Regions from separate parts of the Fictibacillus enclensis genome, predicted to be linked through region 3. Evidence: riboswitches for the same ligand, from Rfam matches in the RefSeq annotation. Region 3 holds a riboswitch; each other region holds the start of a gene.
The links. Region 3 has a riboswitch for S-adenosylmethionine ahead of QNH15_RS03885 (bifunctional homocysteine S-methyltransferase/methylenetetrahydrofolate reductase). Riboswitches for the same ligand answer to the same signal wherever they lie in the genome.

Region 1: linked by a shared signal. The riboswitch ahead of QNH15_RS05760 (homoserine dehydrogenase) and the one ahead of QNH15_RS03885 (bifunctional homocysteine S-methyltransferase/methylenetetrahydrofolate reductase) in region 3 are both predicted to bind S-adenosylmethionine.
Region 2: linked by a shared signal. The riboswitch ahead of mtnK (S-methyl-5-thioribose kinase) and the one ahead of QNH15_RS03885 (bifunctional homocysteine S-methyltransferase/methylenetetrahydrofolate reductase) in region 3 are both predicted to bind S-adenosylmethionine.

The regions. Positions count from the first base shown of each region.
Region 1 covers NZ_CP126109.1:1,061,153-1,064,749, reverse strand. The annotation lists gene QNH15_RS05760 (homoserine dehydrogenase) at 1-1,173, opposite strand, end outside; SAM riboswitch class I at 1,271-1,378, opposite strand; SAM riboswitch class I at 1,474-1,583, opposite strand; gene QNH15_RS05755 (hypothetical protein) at 1,625-1,813, opposite strand; gene QNH15_RS05750 (HPr family phosphocarrier protein) at 1,909-2,160, opposite strand; gene QNH15_RS05745 (GNAT family N-acetyltransferase) at 2,336-2,785, opposite strand; gene QNH15_RS05740 (hypothetical protein) at 2,865-3,005, opposite strand; gene QNH15_RS05735 (ABC transporter substrate-binding protein) at 3,063-3,597, opposite strand, start outside.
Region 2 covers NZ_CP126109.1:1,786,423-1,790,019, forward strand. The annotation lists gene mtnA (S-methyl-5-thioribose-1-phosphate isomerase) at 1-29, opposite strand, end outside; gene mtnK (S-methyl-5-thioribose kinase) at 35-1,246, opposite strand; SAM riboswitch class I at 1,326-1,480, opposite strand; gene QNH15_RS09570 (carbon-nitrogen family hydrolase) at 1,584-2,369, opposite strand; gene QNH15_RS09575 (pyridoxal phosphate-dependent aminotransferase) at 2,468-3,597, shown strand, end outside.
Region 3 covers NZ_CP126109.1:732,006-735,602, forward strand. The annotation lists gene metH (methionine synthase) at 1-404, opposite strand, end outside; gene QNH15_RS03885 (bifunctional homocysteine S-methyltransferase/methylenetetrahydrofolate reductase) at 397-2,244, opposite strand; SAM riboswitch class I at 2,340-2,456, opposite strand; gene QNH15_RS03890 (MBL fold metallo-hydrolase) at 2,566-3,495, shown strand; gene QNH15_RS03895 (spore germination protein) at 3,575-3,597, shown strand, end outside.

The DNA of each region.
Region 1 (3,597 bases), 330 kb from region 3:
AAACGGCAAAGGACTTACAGGCAAGTCTCCAGCGTAAAGGAATGCAATGAGGGAGGCTTCCGGCAGAGAAACCGTATCGAGTACTGCTCCTTGAAGCTGCAGTGCAGAAATTGTTTCTCCCGAAATGTGCTCTTTTTCACCAATCAGAAGATAGGTCGTTCCCTCTTTGGCCTGTTTTCTTTGAACGACTTCTGAGACTGTCGGTTTGTCCTGATAAACACTGCCCGTCTCATACAGGGATAAAAAATCTTCGACGATGGCACTTGCTGTTGCTTCAGCCCCGGCACCGGGTCCCTGTAAGGTTAAACAGCCAAGAAGATCCGTCTGAATGCGGACGGCATTGTCCACTCCTTCCACTCCATAAAGCGGGTGTTCACTGTCTACCAACACCGGTTTCACCTTCAGCTCGAGACTGTCATCCAGGAGCACCAGATGTTTTAGGCGAAGTCCAAGCTGTTCTGCGAGCTGTATTTCCTCAAGACGCACATTTCCAATTCCCTTTACCTCGGCTTCCTCCCATATAGGCTGTTCACCATAAATCCACTTACTCAGCACCATGGCTTTATAAAAAGCATCCAGCCCTTCAATATCATTCGTCGGGTCAGGTTCTGCATACCCCTTTTGCTGGGCGAGTTCCAGAGCTTCCGGAAACGTAGATCCAGTTGTTCTCATGTGCGAGAGAATAAAATTGGACGTTCCATTCAATATTCCCTCCACGTGCTGTACTTTATTGATTCGCAAAAGCTCCCTCAGTGTCCTTAACACCGGGATGCCGCCGCCTACACTTGCTTCATATACAAAGCGTGCTCCTCTTGCTTTCGCAAGGCTTGTTAGCTCTTCCCCATGACGGGCAATCAGGTCTTTGTTGGCGGAAATTACATGGCACCCTGCTTCCAGTGACCGGGTAATGTACGTTTTGGCCGGTTCAATTCCCCCGATGGCTTCAATGACCACATCCGGCGCCTCCTTACCCAGAATTTTTTCAAACTCTGAGTATAATGGCGCTTTCTGAAAGTCGGACCTCGGTTTTGCCGGATTTTTAATCAATATTCCTGACAGACGAATCTTTTTTCCCAGCAACTGTTCAATATCAGGTTTTCTTTTTAACAATGAGGAATATACCCCGGTTCCCACAGTTCCCAGTCCCAGCAATGCAATTTTAATTTCACTCAATGATATCTCTCCCTTTGTTTGATTGGATAAGCTTACCTCTCGAGAATAGCTCCGAAATGAAAAAAGCCCCCTTCCTAAGAAGAGGGCGTCCGGCCTCCTCTTATCATCCAGGATTTCTCCTGCAGGTAGTAGCACCTTTTCAGGCAATATGCCTGAAGGTTGCCGGGCTTCATAGGGCCTTTCCCTCCGCCGCTCTGGATAAGAGTACATATGAGATTGAAACATGTTATGTAGCAAATGACTTTTTTAGTACTAAAAAACTCCCTTATCGATGATAAGAGAGTTACATTCCGGTTTCATCTCTTATCGCTCAAAGTTGTACCTTTGAAGGACTTGGCACCTTTTCAGACAATCTGCCTGAAGGTTGCCGGGTTTCATCGGGCCTTTCCCTCCACCGCTCTGGATAAGCTTTTTTAAATTAGTCTTACTTTATCATGGAGGAAGAAGAGCGTCAACCGCTCCTGGACCTATTTTTCCGTTCAAGATAAAACATGATCAGCAGTGAAGGCACCAGAGCCATGATAAAGGATTTGGTGATTACCGTTCCACTGAAACTTTCACTCGCAGCGATATGAAAAGCAAAATCTGTAAAAGTGATGGCCAAAGCCATTAAAACGGTCCCAGGAATTACGTTTTTCATAACAAATCCTCCTGTCGAGCGAAATTGAGTTACCACCAGTTTACAAAATCCGTGTGGTAAAATCCACTGTTCCAGGAATTTTCAGGCACATAAGGCTACACTAATTTTCCTGCACAAATCTGACGTATTCCTTCAAGGGCATCCTGCTGATCCTGTCCTTGCGCTGTTATACAGCACAAGCCAGCCATGCCTGAGAGTTTACTCATGCTTAACATGCTTTTGGCATTCATCTGGCAGTTATCGAATTCGAAATAGATTTGACACTCTTCAAATTCGTTCGCTTTATGAACAAGCTTTGATATTGTTCTGGAATTCATTTTTTCCTGCAAAAAGCAGTATGTCTTCATACCTTTCCACTCCTATTCCTTATCCCTGCCATTTTAACCCGCAATGATTAAGCACATATTAAGGCAGTTTAACTTTTTTTCATACCAATGAAGATATGCACGCCTGACCATCAATATGTGGATAATGGGCAGTTTAGGAAAAAAGGAGGAGCATCAGAAGGGTTAAAATTGTTTTTCAAAAATATGTATTTTTTTCCTCGTTTTCTTTAATTTCGATTTCTCTGAAGCCCATTCTGCTCCAAAAGCTGAACGCAGGAGCATTACCCGTTAAGATTCCGAGCCGCAATACGGGGTGCTTCATCTTTCTTAACTCATTTTCGCATTCCGTATAAAGCTTTTTTGCCAATCCCTGGTTTTTACAGGCTTTGGCAACCATCAGGAAACCCAGCCACGGCTTGCCATCCTTCGGGTTATGTAAAAGGTATTCAATAATGGCCGCGTTTTTGCCGTATTCTTTAACCACATAACGAAACCTGGGAGGCTTTATATCTAGAAGTTCCTCCATAATATCTTTTGGCTCCACTTTGCCTTTCCCGTAAAACAGCTCATTATAAAATGGATTGGGGTTCATAATCTCTAGTTCATCCATCGCTTTCTCCAGCCCGCTCTGTTCCCATATCAGCACTCCCGCACCCCCTATTCTTCTTTCTAGCATACAACAAAATCAAAAAAAACACGCTCCTGAAATCAGGGCGTGTTCTTCGTTATTGGCTGTCCTTGTTGTTCTTGATTTCGGCGATATCACCCTGATTGGCAATTGGATCAGCAAACGTTCCCTTCGGAATATCCGCCTTTCCTTTTCGCTGCTCCGCGTTTTGCTTGCGGATTTTTTCATTTTTGGCCATGCCGGACACCTCCTTGCCTGGTACTTAACATAACCAAACAAGGCGGAGTCTACTCTGTTATTTTTCCAGATTAATATAGGCTTTTTGGGTATCTATTTTCTTTTTGATCATATCTGTCTCATAAAGCCACTCTGAAACCTTATTCCACGACTTTTGATCCTGATACCCAAAGGGTTTGCTGCCACTGTCCATCAAGGGCAGAAGAATTTGAAGGCTTTTCTTTTCTACCTTTTGATCCAGGGGAAACTCTTTGTTTTCATGCTGAAATAAAATATTCAACGCGTTCTCCGGATGCTCTTGTACATCCTTTTGTCCTTTTGACAGAGCCCGCCAAAATTTTTGGTAAAGCTTCCTGTTTTTCTTCAATCCATCTTCACTCGAAACAAGTACCAGCTCATAATAATCAGGCACTCCGTATTTTACTGGATCGATGGATCGGACAGGGTGCCCCTCTTTTTTCAGCAAAATTTGTTCATGGTTGATATAGCCACCGGAGATGCCGTCAACTTTTTTAGAAGCCATCGCCGGAATGATATCCCATCCGATATCCGTCATTTTTACGTTATCCGGATTTCCCCCGTCATGTTTTACC
Region 2 (3,597 bases), 1.1 Mb from region 3:
GATGAAATTTGCGTTTCTGTTGTACTCATATAAATTAAACACTCCTGATGCTGGTAATAAATTCTTCAATATTTTTTATGCGTTGTTTGTTCTTGATCCAATCCCGACCGAGTTTAAGAGCCTTCTTTTTAAGGATGATTTGTTCATCGAAATCAGCAATGGAATCCAGGTCTGCAACATGAGCCAGGCCAATGGTCCGGCGGATGACTTCACAGCCCGCGAAACCGACCATATCTGTAAATATGCTCTCCAGGACTTCATCTTCAAAACCCGGGAGTTTGGTTGCCAGCTCCACACCCTCGTCTCTCCAGAGTTCTTTGTATGTATCCGTAAAGGTAATCCATGTGTCTCTGATTAAGCCGGAAAGGTACAGCTGGTATTCGGCCCGTTTTTCTCCGTCTTTGATATGAGCCCGCTGAGCGATATGGTTCATTGCGATATTAGCAAAAAAGTGAGCGATATCAAATCCTTGTGGACCGTAGTAGGCAAATTCAGAGTCGATAATTTTGGTGGATTCCTCTGTTACAAAAATACTCCCTGAATGCAGATCTCCATGAAGCAATGCTTCGGCATGTGTCAAAAATTTAAGTTTGAGCCGGGCCGCTTTGTTTCTTAGGGCCGAATCATTCCAGAGTTCTGAAACGGCATCCTGCAGTTCTGCAGGATAATCATTGGTTTCAATATCATAAAATGGATCGGTAAACACGAGATCTTCGGTTATTTTGCATAGCTCAGGATTGGTAAACTGCTGGACCAATCTTTTTTTCTCAAACGGATGTAAATAAAAATCACTGGTGTAGAACAGGTTTTTCGCAATGAAAGTTCCGATATGTTGAGCCAGGTTCGGGTAGGTTACTCCATCAATCAAGCCTTTGCGCAGAATCACATGAGAGGACAGATCCTCCATGACAGTAACGGCCAGGTCGTTGTTCGTATAAATGACTTGGGGAACATGTTCAGACGCGAACTCAGAAAATTTTTTCAGTGAATCACTTTCAATACGTGCCCTGTCCAGGGTAAGCGGCCAGCTCTCTCCAACGACTTTGGCATAAGGAAGCGCCTGCTTGATAATAACCGATTTTTGGGTAGACGGTTCAACCAGCCGGAATACAAGATTCAAATTGCCGTCACCGATCTCATTGACCTCAATGGATCTGTAATCACTGAACAAGTCGAGTTTTTGGGATAGTTCGATCACGGTTTGCTCATTGAGCGGTGTGTAGGCTTGTTTTGTTGTCGTTGCCATAGGGTTTACCTCCGAAGGATAAATGTAAAAAAGGCCTCTTTTCTTGAAGAAAAGAGGCCTGGATGTATAGTTTCCACGCCTCTTATCTTGCAAAGCTTAAGCTTTGCTGGAATTAGCACCGTGCCATACTGGAAGTTCCAGGCTTCAAATAAAGACGCCCCATTTCACAATGGTATTACGGTCGGTTGCTGGGTTTCATCGGGCCAAATTCCCTCCACCTGCTCTTGATAAGAGACATTCATCATTAAGTTGTTAGAAAACACAGAATGCAATAATAATTTACAATGGCTATCATACAGCTTTCAAAGGAAGCTGTCAATTGCAATTTTCAAGAAGTTTAATAGTGTTCGGGTCTGCGGTCCTCAAAAATGGGGATTCTGCTTCTGACTTCATCAACGAGATCCGTCTCGATCTCGGCAAATAAAATGGTTTCATTTTCACCATCTGCTTCAGCGGTGACGTCTCCCCACGGATCGATGATGATAGAGTGGCCGGCAAAGGCGTTATTGTTATCCCGGCCGATTCTGTTGCATGCGATCACATAGCATTGGTTTTCAATGGCTCTCGTAATTAAGAGATTTCGCCAGTGAGAGAGCCTTTGGGCAGGCCATTCGGCCGGCACGAACAGAAGGGAGGCACCATCGAGAACATGGGCGCGGATCCATTCCGGAAAACGGATGTCATAACAGATGACTCCTGCAGCCGGAATGTTCTCCAGCATAAAATTCCCCTTGGTGGATCCGGGGGCAATGAACTTCTCTTCCTGCATAAGGCGAATCAAATGCAGTTTGCTGTACTCTCCAATCTGCTCACCCTCGCGATTAAAGGCGTAAAGTGTGTTAAAAATGCCATTGTCTGTTTTATTGGCAACAGAGCCGGCAACGATATTGATGCGGTGCTGCCGTGCTAAACCGCTCATCAGCTTTTTCAGATTATCCCCGTTGGCGTCTCCAATTTCAACAAGACGCTCCAAATCATAGCCGGTCGTCCAGAGTTCCGGCAGTACGACGATATCTGCGTTTTGTTTTGACGCTTCTTCAATTCTTTGTACGGCTTTCTTAATATTCTCTTCCGGCAATCCGAGCTGGATGTCCATTTGGATCAGTGCTACATTCAGTTTCATGCGTATCCCCCATTAAAACATTTTGACAGATTTTTAATAAGCGTATAACATATTGGATTAGAATTTCAAGAAAATTATGAATGACAGGATGTGTGAATGTGAAACGTTTCCAGCAAGCAGATGCGTTAAAACGCCTGCCTGAACAATTTTTTGCCAAGCTTGTGGGAAAAGTGAATGCGGTTGCCGCACAGGGGCATGATGTGATTAATCTTGGACAGGGAAACCCTGACCAGCCGACACCTCCTCATATTGTTGCTGCCTTGCAAGAGGCAGCGGTTAATCCTCAGTACCACAAATATTCTCCTTTTCGGGGATATGATTTTTTGAAAGAAGCGGTAGCTGTTTACTATAAAAACGAGTTTGGGGTAGAGGTTGATCCCAAAAAAGAAGTGGCTGTGCTGTTTGGCGGAAAAGCAGGTCTCGTAGAAGTAGCACAGTGTTTTCTGAACAAAGGAGATACCGCTTTAGTTCCGGATCCGGGTTATCCGGATTATTGGTCGGGCGTCGCCATGGCGGAAGCAGAAATGAGCATGATGGCGCTGAAAGAGGAAAATGACTTTCTTGTCGACTATAACGAAATTGATAAAGAAACGGCCGACCGTGCCAAATTAATGTTCCTCAACTATCCAAACAATCCAACAGCAGGTGTTGCCACTCCGCAATTTTTCAAGGAAACCGTGGACTTTGCCAAAAAGCATGATATTCTGGTCGTTCATGACTTTGCCTACGGAGCCATTGGGTTTGATGGAGAAAAGCCCGTCAGTTATTTGCAGACGCATGGTGCCAAAGAACAGGGAATTGAGATTTATACATTGAGTAAAACGTATAATATGGCAGGCTGGAGAGTCGGATTTGCGATTGGAAATGAGAGTGTGATAGAAAGCATTAATCTGCTTCAGGATCATTTTTATGTCAGCCTGTTTCCGGCGGTACAGGAAGCAGCGGCAAAGGCACTGCTTGGGGCGCAGGATTGTGTCAGGGAGCTTGCCGACATGTACGAAAAGCGAAGAAATGTTTTTATTTCAGGGTTGCAGGAACTCGGGTGGGATGTTAAGGCACCCAGAGGGTCCTTTTTCTGCTGGCTTCCCGTGCCTGAAGGACATACTTCAGAGAGTTTTGCAGATTACTTGCTGAAGGAGGCACATGTTGTGGTCGCTCCGGGCATCGGATTTGGCAAAGAGGGAGAAGGCTATGTAAGAGTGGGTCTTCTTACGGATGAAGAGCGCTT
Region 3 (3,597 bases):
GCTCCGCCAGTCACACTTAACGTCTTTGTAGTCGGGCCCATGGAACCCGCCACAAAGCGCGGCCACTCAGGAGTCGAGATCTGCTCAACAGCCTGTCGTGCAATTTCTGCTGCCACTTTATTCGTTTCGTAGGCTTTGTATCCGAGGCCATATTCATCAAGGACGATGTCTGTAGCTCCGAACGTATTGGTTTCAATGATGTCGGCTCCGGCTTTCAAATATTGAAGGTGTACATCGAGAATCACATCCGGACGGGTGAAATTCAGATTTTCGTTACAGCCTTCAAGCTCTTCGCCGCCAAAGTCGTCTGCTGTCAGGTTGGCTTGCTGGAGAATGGTGCCCATCGCCCCGTCCATAATCAGTATTTTCTTCTTTAGCTGTTGTTCAAGGGTGATGTTAGACATTTTGTATCCTCCTTACGATTTGGGGAGCAATATTATATGCATATTGCGTCAATTCAACGGTTAGTTCATAGCGCATAAACGGTGTGATCAGGTAGATGCCATTGAAGAGTTCCGTGGCTGCATCAATTAATGACTTTGAAATCGCCAGTCCTTCACGAGCCGCGGCTAACGGATCATCCTTGAATTCCGCCATCCGGTTCCTTACTTCATCGCTCAGCTTGATGCCGGGCACTTCATAGTGAAGGAAATCGGCATTGCGGCTTGAAGTCAGCGGCATAATGCCCACATAGACCGGAACAGGGAGGTCTTTTACCGCCTCATGGAACTGCAACAGTTTTTCCTCGGAATAAACAGGCTGGCTGATAAAGTAGTCTGCACCGGCTTCTATTTTCTTCTCTGCGCGCTGGACAGCACGGTCGAGTGCTTTCACATTCGGATTAAAGGCCGCTCCCACGGTAAAATGTGTTTTCTCTCCGAGGTCTTTACCGGAGAGGGAGACCCCTTCGTTAAACTGCTTGATCATTTTGATCAACTCGATCGATGTTACATCATAGACGCTGGAGGCACCCGGAAAATCACCCACTTTTGCGGGATCACCGGTAATGGCCAGAATGTCATGAAGACCAAGCGTGTGAAGGCCCATCAAATGGGACTGCAAACCGATGATGTTCCGGTCACGGCAGGCCAGGTGGACGATGGGCTGGGCACCGGTCTGCGCTTTTGCAAGAGATGACAGAGAGGTGTTGCAAATTCTTGGCGATGCCAAAGAGTTGTCTGCCAGCGTAATCGCATCTGCGCCTGCTTCCTTGAGGGCTTTGGCGCCTTCGAAAAATCGCGTCGTATCCAGTTTTCGGGGAGGGTCGAGCTCCACAATGACCGATCGGCGTTCCTGCAGTATTTCCGGCAAAGAGATTTGAGGCTTTTGCCCGGATGATGCAACAGCAATCGGCTCTGGCCGCTGCCGAACATTTTTTTCGGTAACAGGTGAGAGACCGTTCAGTTCCTTTGCGAAGGCCTCTATGTGGGCCGGTGTGGTTCCACAGCAGCCGCCAAGCAGACGGACACCCTGATTTCTGAAAAGAGAAGCACTGTTTTTAAAATACTCCGCATCGCCTTCATATTGAAACTTGCCATCCGCATAGGAAGGAAGGCTCGCATTGGGATAGGCGGAAAGAAAAGCATGCTTTGGAATTTCTACTTCCTCCAGGGTTTTGATCATGTGGAAAGGGCCGAGCCGGCAATTGAGCCCGACGACATCGGATCCCAACTCTTCCAGCCGCTTGATCGCTGTATTCACCGGGGTTCTGTCGTTTAAGATGCCTACCTCCTGGAGGGAAATCTGTGATATGATCGGCAGATCGGTCTGGCTTCGGGCGATTTTAAGTACGGCCTCCAGTTCCTCCAGATCATAGAAGGTTTCCAGAAGAAGCCCGTCTACACCCTCAAGGAGAAGGCAGTACAGCTGCTCCCTGAAGCTTCTTTTTATTTCTTCAAGAGACAAAGAACTGGGGCCGGTTCCCCGTATACCCCCAATGGTTCCAAGCACGTACGCATTGCCGCCGGCTGCTTTTTTTGCAAGAGAAACGGCTGCGCTGTTTAATTCTTTTACCTGCTCCTCCAGTCCGTACCGCTGCAGCTTAATATAGTTGGCGCTGTACGTATTGGTCTGGATCACATTTGCCCCGGCCTGAATATAAGCCTGGTGAATCGACTGGATCTGTTCAGGGTGAGACAGATTCAGCTGCTCGAAACAGCAGTCGGTTCCATAGGAATACAGCAGCGTTCCCATGGCTCCGTCAGCGATCAGAATCTTGCTTTCTAGGTCTTTCAATAATCCCATTATGAGTCCTCCTGTTGGTTCGGTATCTTCCAGTGGCCCAAAAAAATAAAAAAAGCCTTCTTAAAGAAGAAGACTTTGAACATTCGATGTCATTCTTCTTATCTTTCAAGTTCTGCAATCGAACTTGTTGGACTTAGCACCTTTTCAGCTCGTAATCGCTGAAGGTTGCTGAGGTGTCAACGGGCCATTCCCTTAACCTCTCTGGATAAGAAACCAAATTGCTATAAAATTAGTTCTTTATACCTTACAATAATTATTAGAACATTTCAATAGCTTTTTACAATCTTGCCAGGATCGTATCAAACAGGAGGAATCCGGACGATGAAGAAGTTCGCCAACCTTGACGACATTGAAAATACACATACATTTAAAGACTTACTCCGCTGGCAGCGGGAAAGACGAAGCAATAAAAAGGATTTGACCCAACAAATTCAGCAGAGCACGAATAAAGAGCGTCAGAGATTAAAAGAAAACCGCAGCAAACACTCGATTACATGGATTGGCCATTCAACCTTTCTTTTGCAGGTGGGCGGACTGAATATCCTGACAGACCCTGTATGGGCTCCAAAAATGGGATTGCAAAAGCGGCTCACAGCCCCTGGGTTGTCCACCGGGCAGCTGCCGGAAATCGATCTTGTTCTTATCTCCCACGGACATTATGACCATCTTGATTTCAACAGCATCAAACAGCTAAAAGGAAAAATCTCTTTTTATGTGCCTGCCGGACTTAAAGGTTTGTTTCGGAAAAAAGGGTATCAGGCAGTAACAGAGGCCAACTGGTGGGAGGAGTTTGTGGACAGGGGCCTGAAGATTATGTTTGTTCCTGCCCAGCACTGGACGCGCAGGAGCGTTTTTGACATGAACACCTCCCATTGGGGAGGCTGGGTAATCCAAGACCTGAAAACGGGCGAAAGCGTTTATTTTGCCGGGGATACCGGTTATTTTCGTGGATTTCGGCAGATTGGAGAACGTTTGAAGCCGGATACGGTGCTTATGCCGATCGGTGCATATGAACCGGAATGGTTTATGAAGGTATCCCATATCAACCCGGAAGATGCGGTTAAAGCGTTTCTGGAAACAGGCGCTTCTCTCTTTATTCCCATGCATTACGGCGCCTACCGTCTGGCGGACGATACCGGACCGGAAGCCCTTCGGCGGCTTGAAAAAGAGTGGGAGAAACAGAGCCTTGATGAGGCGAGGTTGAAGGTTTTGTCGCTTGGGGAGACGCTTTGGAAGCAGCCGGTTTCGTAACTCGGGAGATTCTGGGGTTTTCACCTTTAAGGGACATTTATCATACACTACACTAACACTTTTAAAGGTGGAGATAGCAATGGGGTGCATGGTAAATATCTA